2 regions of the Lentibacillus juripiscarius genome follow, and region 1 is predicted to be linked to the other one. Evidence: predicted binding sites of a transcription regulator. Region 1 holds the regulator's gene; the other holds the start of a gene.

Evidence for each region. The regulator NrdR, encoded in region 1, represses ribonucleotide reductase genes. The targets are predictions, from matches to a motif close to AACACNATATATNGTGTT.
Region 2: ACFSUO_RS00085 (vitamin B12-dependent ribonucleotide reductase) is a predicted target of NrdR. The motif match lies at 1,944-1,961, and genes of this name have one in related genera.

Annotation. Positions count from the first base shown of each region.
Region 1 covers NZ_JBHUNA010000030.1:35,791-41,650, forward strand. Annotated here, with positions in the region: T-box leader at 1-208, opposite strand, end outside; gene ytxC (sporulation protein YtxC) at 271-1,113, opposite strand; gene dnaI (primosomal protein DnaI) at 1,334-2,269, opposite strand; gene ACFSUO_RS12750 (replication initiation and membrane attachment family protein) at 2,281-3,645, opposite strand; gene nrdR (transcriptional regulator NrdR) at 3,692-4,162, opposite strand; gene ACFSUO_RS12760 (cytosolic protein) at 4,178-4,585, opposite strand; gene ACFSUO_RS12765 (hypothetical protein) at 5,254-5,442, opposite strand; gene ACFSUO_RS12770 (DUF3888 domain-containing protein) at 5,581-5,860, shown strand, end outside.
Region 2 covers NZ_JBHUNA010000001.1:9,776-15,635, reverse strand. Annotated here, with positions in the region: gene gcvPB (aminomethyl-transferring glycine dehydrogenase subunit GcvPB) at 1-1,089, shown strand, start outside; gene ACFSUO_RS00090 (rhodanese-like domain-containing protein) at 1,300-1,665, opposite strand; gene ACFSUO_RS00085 (vitamin B12-dependent ribonucleotide reductase) at 2,075-4,633, shown strand; gene mntR (transcriptional regulator MntR) at 4,770-5,189, shown strand; gene ACFSUO_RS00075 (patatin-like phospholipase family protein) at 5,305-5,860, shown strand, end outside.

The DNA of each region.
Region 1 (5,860 bases):
CGCTGGTCACGTGGTTCCACCCTATTTCCCGCAAAAAATTGCGGCTCATCGATCGTTAACGCTGATGAGGCGCTGCTGTTTACTTCCTCGGTTCAACAGCAGAGTTCAAAGGGGGTAATCATTTGTCCGATCAGTGGAAGCTTTCAGCCAATGACTTCCTTCTCTTTGCTGCCGGGGCAAATAATCATGTCCTTATCGTTACTTTTAACTAGCTTAAAATGATATTTGTTTTATTATAGCTCCCGTTCCACATAAAATCAAGTCCTTTTTTCATTTATGTGTCAGTTGATATGGAAATGGAAATCGCTTCTTTGGTTCGAATGTCACGCGCTCCTGAAAGACGTTGATGACGGTCAGTGTTTTTGCATCTGACGGGCTGTCTCCGTAAATATAGATGGTTTCCGGACACATGGCAATCAGTGGTGCAAGATTCCACTCATCCTCGTCAAGTCCAACCATATAAAGCGGTTCCTCTTGCATCAGCCTCCGCAGTTCAATTCTGGAAAAGCGTTTCCCATCCGGTCTGTAAAAAGAAAACGGCTCGCCCTGGAGAACGTGAACCGTATGAAACATGGATTTGCGTTGTCCGATATGGTTGCGCAGCATGTCAATAAACGCTTGGTGATCCTCTTCCAGTTTGAATTCGTCAATGGCCAGTCCAACATAGTGAGCAAGCTGATCCTTAAACACTTTTGACTGAAAGTTGACAATGGAATCAAAATGAACCGCTCCGGAATGTTTAATATTGGCGGAGAAAAGCGAGTAAAGAAGACGGCATGGATCCTTATTGTTTCTTATAATCTGACTATCATCCACATCACCCGTGACGATACGATAGGACAAATCCATAATGCGTTCAACTTCATCAGGATTCGAATAATAATAATAATCTTTAATAATAGCATCCAGCATATCCGTTAGCCGATGTGAAACAAATACACCGACCATTGCCTCGGCGATTGTCTCCATTAGATCGTTGCCGGGCACCTGATAATCCAGCTGTAAATGATTCCCCCATTCTTTATTGTTTTTCCAGTGCAGCTCAAGCTTTTTGTTAATTTGAAATAAATACTCACAAAAACGTATTGCCTCTTTATCCGATTCGAAATACACTTCAAGCAAATACATCACCCTCACCCAAGACCAAACTGTTACATTATATGGACATCCATACCGAAACATGTATACTCCATAAAAACTAGTAACTATCTTTGTCCAGGCTCAGTAAGATAGGGAGATGCACGATGCTAGTGCCTGTTGCAAAAAAAGGTGTCTATCCAGTTTCTTGAACCAGACAAACACCCTTCGGACCGACCGTGGTTTCTCATGAGAATTACTGGCCATCCCGGCGGTTTTCACCACCCAGACCAACTTCTTTACTAACCTGTTTGATTCGCTCGATGATACGGCCAGCTTTCACTGTTTCATTGCCGCCCCGGCTAGTGGAGGCCATTTGCTGCTCCAACTGTTCCAGACTGTAGTTGGACGTGAAGAACACTGGCATATTTTCCATCATCCGATACTGCAGAATGGATCCAAGTATTTCGTCCCGGAACCAGGCGGACTGGGTTTCCGCACCGATATCATCAAGCATGAGCACATCGGTGTTTTTAAAGTAATTGATTTTTTCATTAATCGAATCATCTTTAATGGAGCTCTTCATTTCCCGGACAAATTCAGGCATGTAAATTAGCATCGATGATTTATTGTACTCTTTCAGTGCATTGGCTAGTGCACCGATTAGATAAGTCTTGCCGACACCGAATGGACCGTGGAAATAAATACCTTTTGCAGGCAATTCGTTGCTAGCATTATTCAGGAAAAGAAGTAGCTGCCGAATACCTTCTCCTCGTTCACTATCATGGTCAATGTCGGCTATCGTTGCATCCAGTATTTCTTTCGGCATATATAAACTTTGAATAAGACTCTGCTGTTCCCGCTGTTTTTCCACATCAATCCTGTTATGACATTTCTCGTAAACCAGATGAATTTCGCCATTTTCAGTCTGAAGAACAGGGGAGTAACCTTGCAGCATGTTGATACACTGTCCGAATGATGCACACTTGTCACACTGCTTGGATTGTGTCTTATATTCATGAAGTTTAATCAGGTTCTTGTCCACTTCCTGCTGGGACAGCTGCGGATTTCGTGACAGGAATGCCTGTATTTCCGGATCATTCAGTACTTCTTCCCGAACACGCAAATAATTTTCTTTGAAGTTTTTGTTTTTTTGCATCCATTTTTTCAGTTCCGATTGTACCGGCTTCATGTAAATCATCCTTACGATTGACTATTCTTCTTCCCGGAGAACTTTTTCAGCAGCTGTTCCGTTTCGTGCCATTCTTCGTCTGATATGCCTTGCTGCTGTTTGGGAGCAGGATTAGTGTCACGCTGTTTCTTTTTTCTTTCCGTGAACCACTCGGGGACAACTTCTTTTGAAGCCGTTTTTTGGCTGGATTTTTTCTTGTTTTTGCGCTGTTGATAGTGTGCCTTTTCGTTTTTGGCAAAGCGCATGGCTTCCCTTGCCGTCTGCAGGTTAGCACGCGACCAGTGACTTGCAATCGTCTCCATATAGGCTTTGGACAGCTTCATGTTGGACTGAAGCAAAACATAGTGAATCAGCACATTCATGACCGGTGAAGGCAGGCCTTGCGTTGTCATCACTTCCCGGATTACCTTCAAATCCTGGCTGGACGCCTGACCGCCATTGGATAAGTCTTCCAACAGCTGCTTCGGTGATATCCTTTCCAGTTCTGCAATCAGCTGTTCCTCTTTTGTCGTTGGGTTGTGCGTTATTGTTTCTTCCGTTGTGTCCGGCTGTTTTTCCGTCAGCCTGACAGCGGCCTGGTGATTATTCTGGAAAAGGTCATGACACGCTTCTTTAAATTCATTTTGATTTAGTGCGTTTTCCTCTGTCAGTGCCCATAGCACGGCTTTTTCAACCTCATATTCCGGCATATCATACAGTGTCATCATCTGTGCAATCAACTGCCTGTTGGCTTGTGTCAGCACTTGTTCTGCAGGGATCATTCGCTGCTTTAGTACCCGTTCCATCCAACTGAAATCAGGTTCCGTTGACTGTTCTGGTTTTCTTTCATGCAAATTACGAGATTCTGCCGCGGGTTTCTCCAGTGTCCCTTCATCCGGCAACACGGTTTGAAAAACATCTCCAAAAGAAGCCGTAATATTTACACCTTGATTGCCTCGATGTGGTTTGGCGAAATGATCCTTCAGCATTGCAAATTTCACCTTTCCGATATGATGATACAAGAGCTGTGCAAGCATTTCATCCATAAAAAACTGTGACGGGGCAAAAGGCGGGTGTAATTCATACGTATAAATGTTGTATTCATTCGCCTGCTCCTGGAAGGTTTTTAATAAACCGATGCCTTCCAATTTCCGTCTGGTCCGGTAAAGATCATCGAGCGGCAAATCCATGTAATTCATTAATGTGTGGTGTGTCTGTACGGCCGAATCTTGCTGCAGCTCGATTTCATGCAGTAGTGTCATGTACAAGGAAATTGCCTGTATGCCGATGAGCGGCTGGTACAAATGTGTCAGTGCATGTGCAAAATCCGCCGGCAAATCTTTTTCCAGCAGTACTCGATAGCCGTCAATCGGTAAAATTTTCCCAATGTCACGCATGGTGCACAAACCCTTTCCCTATTGTAAACAAATATTTCTTTATAACTTAATCGTTTTGTTCTTTATCCGTCTTTATCAAATCTTTTAACTCATCCAAAAACACAGAGATATCCTTAAACTGCCTGTAAACAGAAGCAAAGCGAACATATGCCACCTCATCAATTGTTGACAGCTGTTCCATCACCATTTCACCTATTTGATTGCTTTCCACTTCCGATACACCTTCGTTACGCAAGGCTTTTTCAACTTCAAGTGCAACCTCTTCAATGGATTCCAGCGGGACCGGTCGTTTTTCACATGCTTTGATGAGTCCGCGTATCAATTTTTCGCGACTGTACTCCTGTCTGGTGCCATCTTTTTTAACGACAATCAGCGGAACTTCTTCAATCCGCTCAAACGTCGTGAACCGGAAACCGCACTGTTCACACTCCCTGCGCCGTCGGATGGAACGCCCTTCCTCAATCGGTCGTGAATCCAACACTTTTGTACTTTTATTCTGGCAATTTGAGCATCGCATGTTGTTTTACTCCAATCATCTGTGAGCAGGCTGTTGCTCTATGTTTTTTACAAGCGGCAGTTCTTTATCCGTATGGGCGTATAACCGCTGAATCACTTTATGGCTGAAGCCGAGATCAAATCGTAGGAATGACTCGGTTGTAACCGAAAAGTCGATGGCTGTCTGAAGCGGCTTGACCATAGTCACAGTTGCTACAATAAATGCCTTTTTACGTTCAGTAATCGTTGCGCTAATTTCACCGCGATCGCTGGAGGAAGCATGAATATCATACAACGGATCATTCCGAAATAGACTTTCCAGAATAGTTACTCCTTTATCAGCAGTTATTTTGTAATAGTGTGTCTGAAGCAAGGGATCCGTATGTGAATCATTTGTTTCCGCATGATCACTGAAATACCTGGCGATTGTTTGACGTAACGGCACTTTCCTCACCCGCTCTGTTATGAGTATATATCTTTTAATGGCTAATTTAATCATAGACTATGTTTCTATATTGTAACACGATTTTCACCACTGAAGTAAATAAAATTAATGAAATGCGTTTCCAGGTGGCGTTCATCAAAAAAGAACTGTTTTCTAAATGACTGTTGCTTTTTGCGCCACTCCAAAGAGTAAAACCCTGCTGAACAATTTCCGAAGTTATACAATAATGAACAGTTGGTCGTACTTTGTAATTATAATTCTTTCGTTAATTGGAGAAATCTATTAAGGAGGTTATTTGGAGAACGAAGGAAAAAGGAGCATAATCGCTCCTTATTGTTTTTATTAGTATGCGTTTAAATGGGCTTTGAAAAATATCTTTTACTTCATCAAATCTTTCATCGATGTGTCTAGCAACCTCTTCGATATATGGACCAGCGGTTAATTGTGCTGTCTTTCAGTTGTTCTTGTCCACAACCCGTTAATTTCCGTTTCAGGCGGACGCTTCCCGCGGGCATGGCGTCAGCCTCCTCACTTCGCTACGCTTCGTTGCGGGGTCTTCAGCTCATGCTATTCCCGCTGGAGTCGCCGCCTTCCACTCCAATCAACTGAGAGTCTGCTTATAAAACTTATTATAGAATTGCGCCCGATAACGGATAACTTGGCTTGACTTAATTATCCTTTGAATCAATTGCTTTTGTTTTAGTTTTTAAAATGACGATTATGGTCAAAGATAGCAAATTCAAAGCAAAAAGTATCCAATTATATATACTCGTAGATCCTTCTAAAAGGTAAGTTCCATACCTTAAAGTGTTAATTCCAAGAACAATCAATAATAAAGCAAAGGCTTTACCATTCACACTTTTCACCACCTATATTCGCAAGGCAGAGGCTTCTTCTTATGCGCGCCCGTTTCCGGAAGTATTATTCTTCCACACATAAACTTTTCTGAGAGGGAAATCCTAAATTTAAAACATGTGAAAGGAACGAACGACGAAATGAAAAAAACCATTATTGCCATTTGTTTAACACTTGGAATTTCAATGACCATACAACCCTTTGATTCTTTGGCAAAAGATATAAATACTGATGAACCGTCACAGGCACTACTGTACCATGATATGGTTATTTCTATGCTCCTTCCTCGTATACAAAAAAGGATAAATAAAACATACGCATCTATACTTAATGAAAGTCCAGTTGTTTACCCTTACATGGTTTATGTTAAGAATACGGAAAGAAATCATTTCCGAGGTTTTAGGTTCTCAATAACACTTA
Region 2 (5,860 bases), on a different contig from region 1:
CTTGCAGAGTTAACTGGAATGCATGAATTTTCCCTGCAGCCGGCCGCAGGTGCACAAGGTGAGTGGACCGGTCTTATGATGATCAGGGCTTTTCATGAGGCGAATGGTGATTATAACCGGACAAAAGTGGTTGTACCGGATTCCGCTCATGGAACAAATCCAGCTTCTGTTTCCGTTGCTGGCTTTGATGTGGTCACGGTCAAAACAAACGATCAGGGACTTGTTGACCTTGAGGATTTAAAACGTGTTGTAAATGAGGAGACAGCCGCGCTGATGCTTACTAATCCGAACACGCTTGGCTTGTTTGAAACGGAAATTCTTGAAATGGCTGAGATTGTTCATCATGCAGGGGGAAGACTGTATTATGACGGGGCTAACCTTAATGCAATCATGGGCTATGCAAGACCGGGAGACATGGGCTTTGATGTTGTCCACCTGAATTTGCACAAGACATTTACTGGACCACATGGTGGCGGTGGGCCAGGATCAGGTCCTGTCGGAGTATCCAGTGAAATTGCGCCATACCTTCCGAAACCGCTGCTGGTTAAAAAGGATGGCCAGTATATGTTTGACGATGACCGGCCTTTATCCATTGGTCGCGTAAAACCATATTATGGAAACTTTGGGATTAATTTGCGTGCTTATACCTACATTCGCACGATGGGTGCCGAGGGACTTAAAAAAGTAAGCGAATATGCCGTACTGAATGCGAATTACTTGATGCGCAGGCTGGAAAAGGAATATGTATTACCATATTCGCAGCATTGCAAGCATGAATTTGTTCTGTCCGGCAAAAAACAAAAGAAACTTGGTGTCCGTACGCTGGATATTGCCAAACGTCTTTTAGATTATGATTTCCATCCGCCGACCATCTATTTCCCGCTAAACGTGGAAGAGGCGATGATGGCAGAGCCGACAGAAACGGAATCGAAAGAAATGCTGGATAGTTTTGTCGATGCTATGCTAGCTATTTCCGAGGAAGCTAAAGACAATCCGGAACTGGTTCAGGAAGCACCACATCATACACCGGTCAAGAGAATGGATGAAACAACCGCAGCCCGGAAACCGGTACTGCGTTACTCGAAATAAATTGTTAAGCAAGGTTTTATTCTGTAGAGTGAAGCAAAAAGCAACAGTCTTTTAGAAAACAGCCTTTAATAAAATAAGAATCAAAGCAAAAAATGGACGGGGAAATAAATCCCCGTCCATTTTTTAAGGGCTTATAAAGATGATGGCCCGGTTGGCCGGCTCGTGTCCAGTCAAAGAAGTACTACGTGGCACTGACCGGAACGCTGGTCATCATTTGACTTTCCCCGTCCATTTTTTAAAGCCACCTTTCAGCTGGCTCAAATCGTCGTATCCTTTTTTATGAAGCAGCTGGGCCGCTCGTGCTGACCTTGTGCCGCTCTGACAATAGAGGTAGACCGGTTTATCCTTGCGCAATTCCACAAGCCTCTGTTTTAGCTGTGTCAGCGGAATATTCCGCGCGCCAAGTATATGGCCTTTTTTGAATTCATTTGGTTCACGAACATCAATGAGCTGCGCCTTACGGTAGCCTTCCCGGAACTGTTCTTCGGTCAAGGTTTTCAAAAAGTTTTTTTGTCTGAAGAACCGGAACATTCCAAAGGCCAGAAGCGCAACTATTACTATAATCAAATACTCCATAATTTGTTCCCCCGTCATTCACATTGCTATCGAGTCTATTATATGCTGTATCGCTCTATTTTTCAAAGTATTTTTTGCTGTGGAAATTAGTCAATGTTCAGATCCTCAAAAAATGGGAATGGCGGATATTGTGGGAACCTGCAGAATTTCCTGCTGAATGGATAATTTAAAAATCCCAAAAAAATTGTTTTTTACGCGATTAGCTTGATTATCCTTTCATTATCTTGATATACTTATCCTTTCTTACGATTGACAAATCATATTGTATTTGTTCTCTTCACCCCATATATTGTATTCAAATTTAAGTTATGTACTATATATTGTTTTCTTAAAGTGAAGTATGATATGTTATTAGTAACAGCATGGTGAGTTACCATGCCGGACAACCTTATAAAGGAGTGACCCCATTATGTCGACTGCTGTTGAAAATCAGCTTGACATCGATGTGCAATCATTGAATGAAGATATAAGACTTTTCCCTCAGGTTCACCCGATTACAGATGATATGAAACGGACGCACAAAGGTGTTTCCAGGCTGGTTATGCTCGACCGGTATGCATTCAAAGATACCGCAAAGCGGACACTTAAAGCCGGGGATTTCGTCGTTCTGACAGTTAAGGCAGACCCGAAGTTTCCTGCACGTGGCCATGGCTTTATTAAATCTATTGATTGGGACAACTCGGACGCTGCCATTCAGGTAGATTCCGAGTTTCTGTCCGTTCTTGATGATGAGGAGGAAGCGGCCACAGGTGTTGTGCGGCGCTCTCTTGATGTGATCGACAAACCTTTGGAACTTTACTACGAACAAATTGCCAGACGAAATGCAAACGGCTTGGCAGAGGTAGAATTAACGAAAGAAAAACAGGATGAATGGTTTGAGAAATTTAACCAGGAATTAAGCAGTATGAATTTTATTCCTGCCGGTCGCGTTCTGTACGGTGCCGGTGCGGACACAGATGTCACCTATTTCAATTGTTACGTCATGCCGTATATCAAAGATTCCCGTGAAGGAATTTCAGACCACCGCAAGCAAGTGATGGAAATTATGTCACGGGGTGGTGGCGTCGGTACCAACGGATCGACCCTTAGGCCGCGAAATGCACTCGCCAGGGGGGTGAACGGCAAATCGTCCGGTTCGGTATCCTGGCTGGATGATATTGCGAAACTGACCCATTTAGTAGAACAAGGCGGATCGAGACGTGGAGCCCAAATGATCATGCTGGTTGATTCGCATCCCGATATTATCGAATTCATTATTTCTAAAATGCAGAACCCGAGAATACTTAGGTATCTGATTGAAAACACCGAAGACGAGCAGATTAAAAAGCTTGCACAGGAGAAGCTGAATTTTACACCATTGACGGAAACAGAAACCGATTTATATCAGGGGATCGTCAACTATCGGTCCATGCCTGGTCAAGGTGGCTTTACACAGGCGGCTATTCGTGAAGCAGAGCAGAAATTGCTGACCGCTGGGACGTATACGGTTCATAACCCGGAATTCCTGACCGGTGCCAATATTTCCGTTTGCATTACCAAAGACTTCATGGAAGCCGTTGAGAATGATGATTTCTATGAACTCCGTTTTCCAGACGTTGAAAATTATACCGAGGAAGAGATGCGTGCTTATAACGAAAAATGGCATGAAGTTGGAGATGTTCGCAAATGGGAAGCGATGGGCTACGGGGTTCGTGTCTATCGTCGTGTGAAGGCGAAAGAACTATGGAATTTGATTAATATTTGTGCGACCTATTCGGCTGAGCCGGGCATTTTCTTTATTGACAATGCCAATGAAATGACAAACGCACAAGCCTATGGCGATCAGGTCGTTGCGACAAATCCGTGTGGGGAACAGCCGCTTGCACCTTATTCCGTCTGCAACCTTGCCGCAGTCAATCTGGCTGAAATGGCTGATAAACAAACGAAGACAGTGGATTTTGCAAAGCTGAAGCAGACAGTCAGGACAGGTGTCCGTCTGCAGGATAATGTCATTGACGCAACACCATACTTCCTTGAAGAAAATAAAAAACAGGCACTAGGCGAGCGACGTGTAGGTCTAGGTGTCATGGGTCTTCATGATTTATTGATTTACTGTCAGACAAAATATGGATCAGAAGAAGGCAATAAACTCGTTGACCGTATTTTTGAAACAATCGCAACAACTGCTTATCGTGAGTCGATTGAACTGGCAAAAGAAAAAGGCAGTTTCCCGTTCCTCGTCGGCGAGACCGATGCCGAAACAAAAGAATTGCGGGAGGCATTCGTGAACACGGGATACATGCAAAAAATGCCGGATGATATTAAAGAAGCAATACGCGACCACGGCATCCGTAATTCCCACCTGCTGACGGTTGCACCGACTGGAAGCACCGGAACGATGGCTGGCGTGAGTACCGGACTGGAACCATATTTCTCATTTTCGTATTACAGAAGCGGCAGATTAGGCAAGTTTATTGAGGTTAAAGCTGACATTGTTCAGGAGTACCTTGATGAGCATCCTGAACAGGATTCAGACAGTCTGCCGGACTGGTTTGTGTCCGCAATGGACCTAAGCCCAGAGGCACACGCGGATACCCAGTGTGTCATACAGCAATGGGTGGACAGTTCCATATCCAAAACGGTTAATGCACCAAAAGGATATACGGTTGATCAGGTGGAAAGTGTGTACCAGCGATTATACAATGGCGGTGCAAAAGGTGGAACCGTATACGTCGACGGTAGCCGTGATACACAAGTGCTCACCTTAAAAGCAGAAGAAAATGCAGCAAGTGAACAAACCGAACTTTTTGAAGAGGAAAGGCCGAAAGTTGTTCTGATGGATACCATTCAGGAGTTGGATAAAACCAATGTCACCTTTGGATCGGAAGTCGGCGACACTTGCCCAGTATGCCGGAATGGAAGTGTTGAAGAATTAGGCGGCTGTAATACGTGTACAAGCTGCGGCGCACAGCTGAAGTGCGGATTATAATTTCCTCAAAAGGGGGGCGGCATGGCCGTCCTTCTTTTTGTTTGTGACTTGTCCAACGTGCACCTATCGTGTATGCTTTAAAGAGAAACATTGTTGCATAAGCTAAAAAATTATTCCCATGAAATGAGTGATTCAGGTGCCTACTCCGAGCATGGAGGATTATATTGAACTGATACACAATTTAATGAAATCAAAAGGATATGCCCGTGTATCCGATATCGCAGAAACACTGGAGGTTCACCCGTCATCTGTTACGAAAATGGTGCAAAAATTGGACAAAGACGGATATCTCAACTATGAGAAATACCGGGGGTTCATTTTGACAGCCAAAGGCCAGAAACTTGGTGAACGGCTTGTTTACAGGCATGAACTGCTTGAAGAATTTCTTGAAGTGATTGGTGTGGACAGTGATAAAATTTATGAAGATGTTGAAGGCATCGAGCATCATCTTAGCTGGAATTCAATCGACAGGATCGGTGACTTGGTGCAGTATTTCAAACAGGACAGCATACGTGTTGAACAGTTACACCAGACTATTGAAGAAAACGAAGCATAATCGTCTGCGCCAGTAGTGTATTCTTTGTTCTATTTTCCTGCACGCCTGCCTATATATAAAACAGGAATTCTTTGTCAGAATGGATGACTAGAGAAGGGGCGGCGGGGATGACAAGATGAGAATTGATGGGGTGTTTTCCGGTGGCGGTGTAAAGGCATACGCTCTCCTTGGCGCTATACAGCGGGTCTATGCACATAACTATTCCTTTGAGCGGGTGGCCGGGTCATCGGCCGGGGCTTTGATGGCCTCTCTTCTTGCAGCTGGATACAGCATTGACGACATAGAACAGCTTGTACAAGAATTGGATGTACAGGAATTTTTGGATCCACCTGTCTGGACTTCATTCATCCCATTTTCAAAGTGGGTGAACCTATATTTTCAGCTCGGCTTGTATAAGGGTAATAAACTGGAAACTTGGATGTACAGACAGTTGGCCAGAAAAGGTGTTTATACATTTAGTGATTTGAATCCAGGCTTTCTGAAAGTGATTGTCAGTGACATCTCACTCGGAAAACTAGTGGTTATACCAGATGACTTACAGCGGATATATGGTATAAACCCAAACAGCTTTTCGGTCGCCAAAGCCGTAAGGATGAGCGCCGGTTTCCCATATTTTTTTATGCCGGAAAAATTACGCGGCAAAAAGAAGCAAAAAAGCCTGATTGTTGATG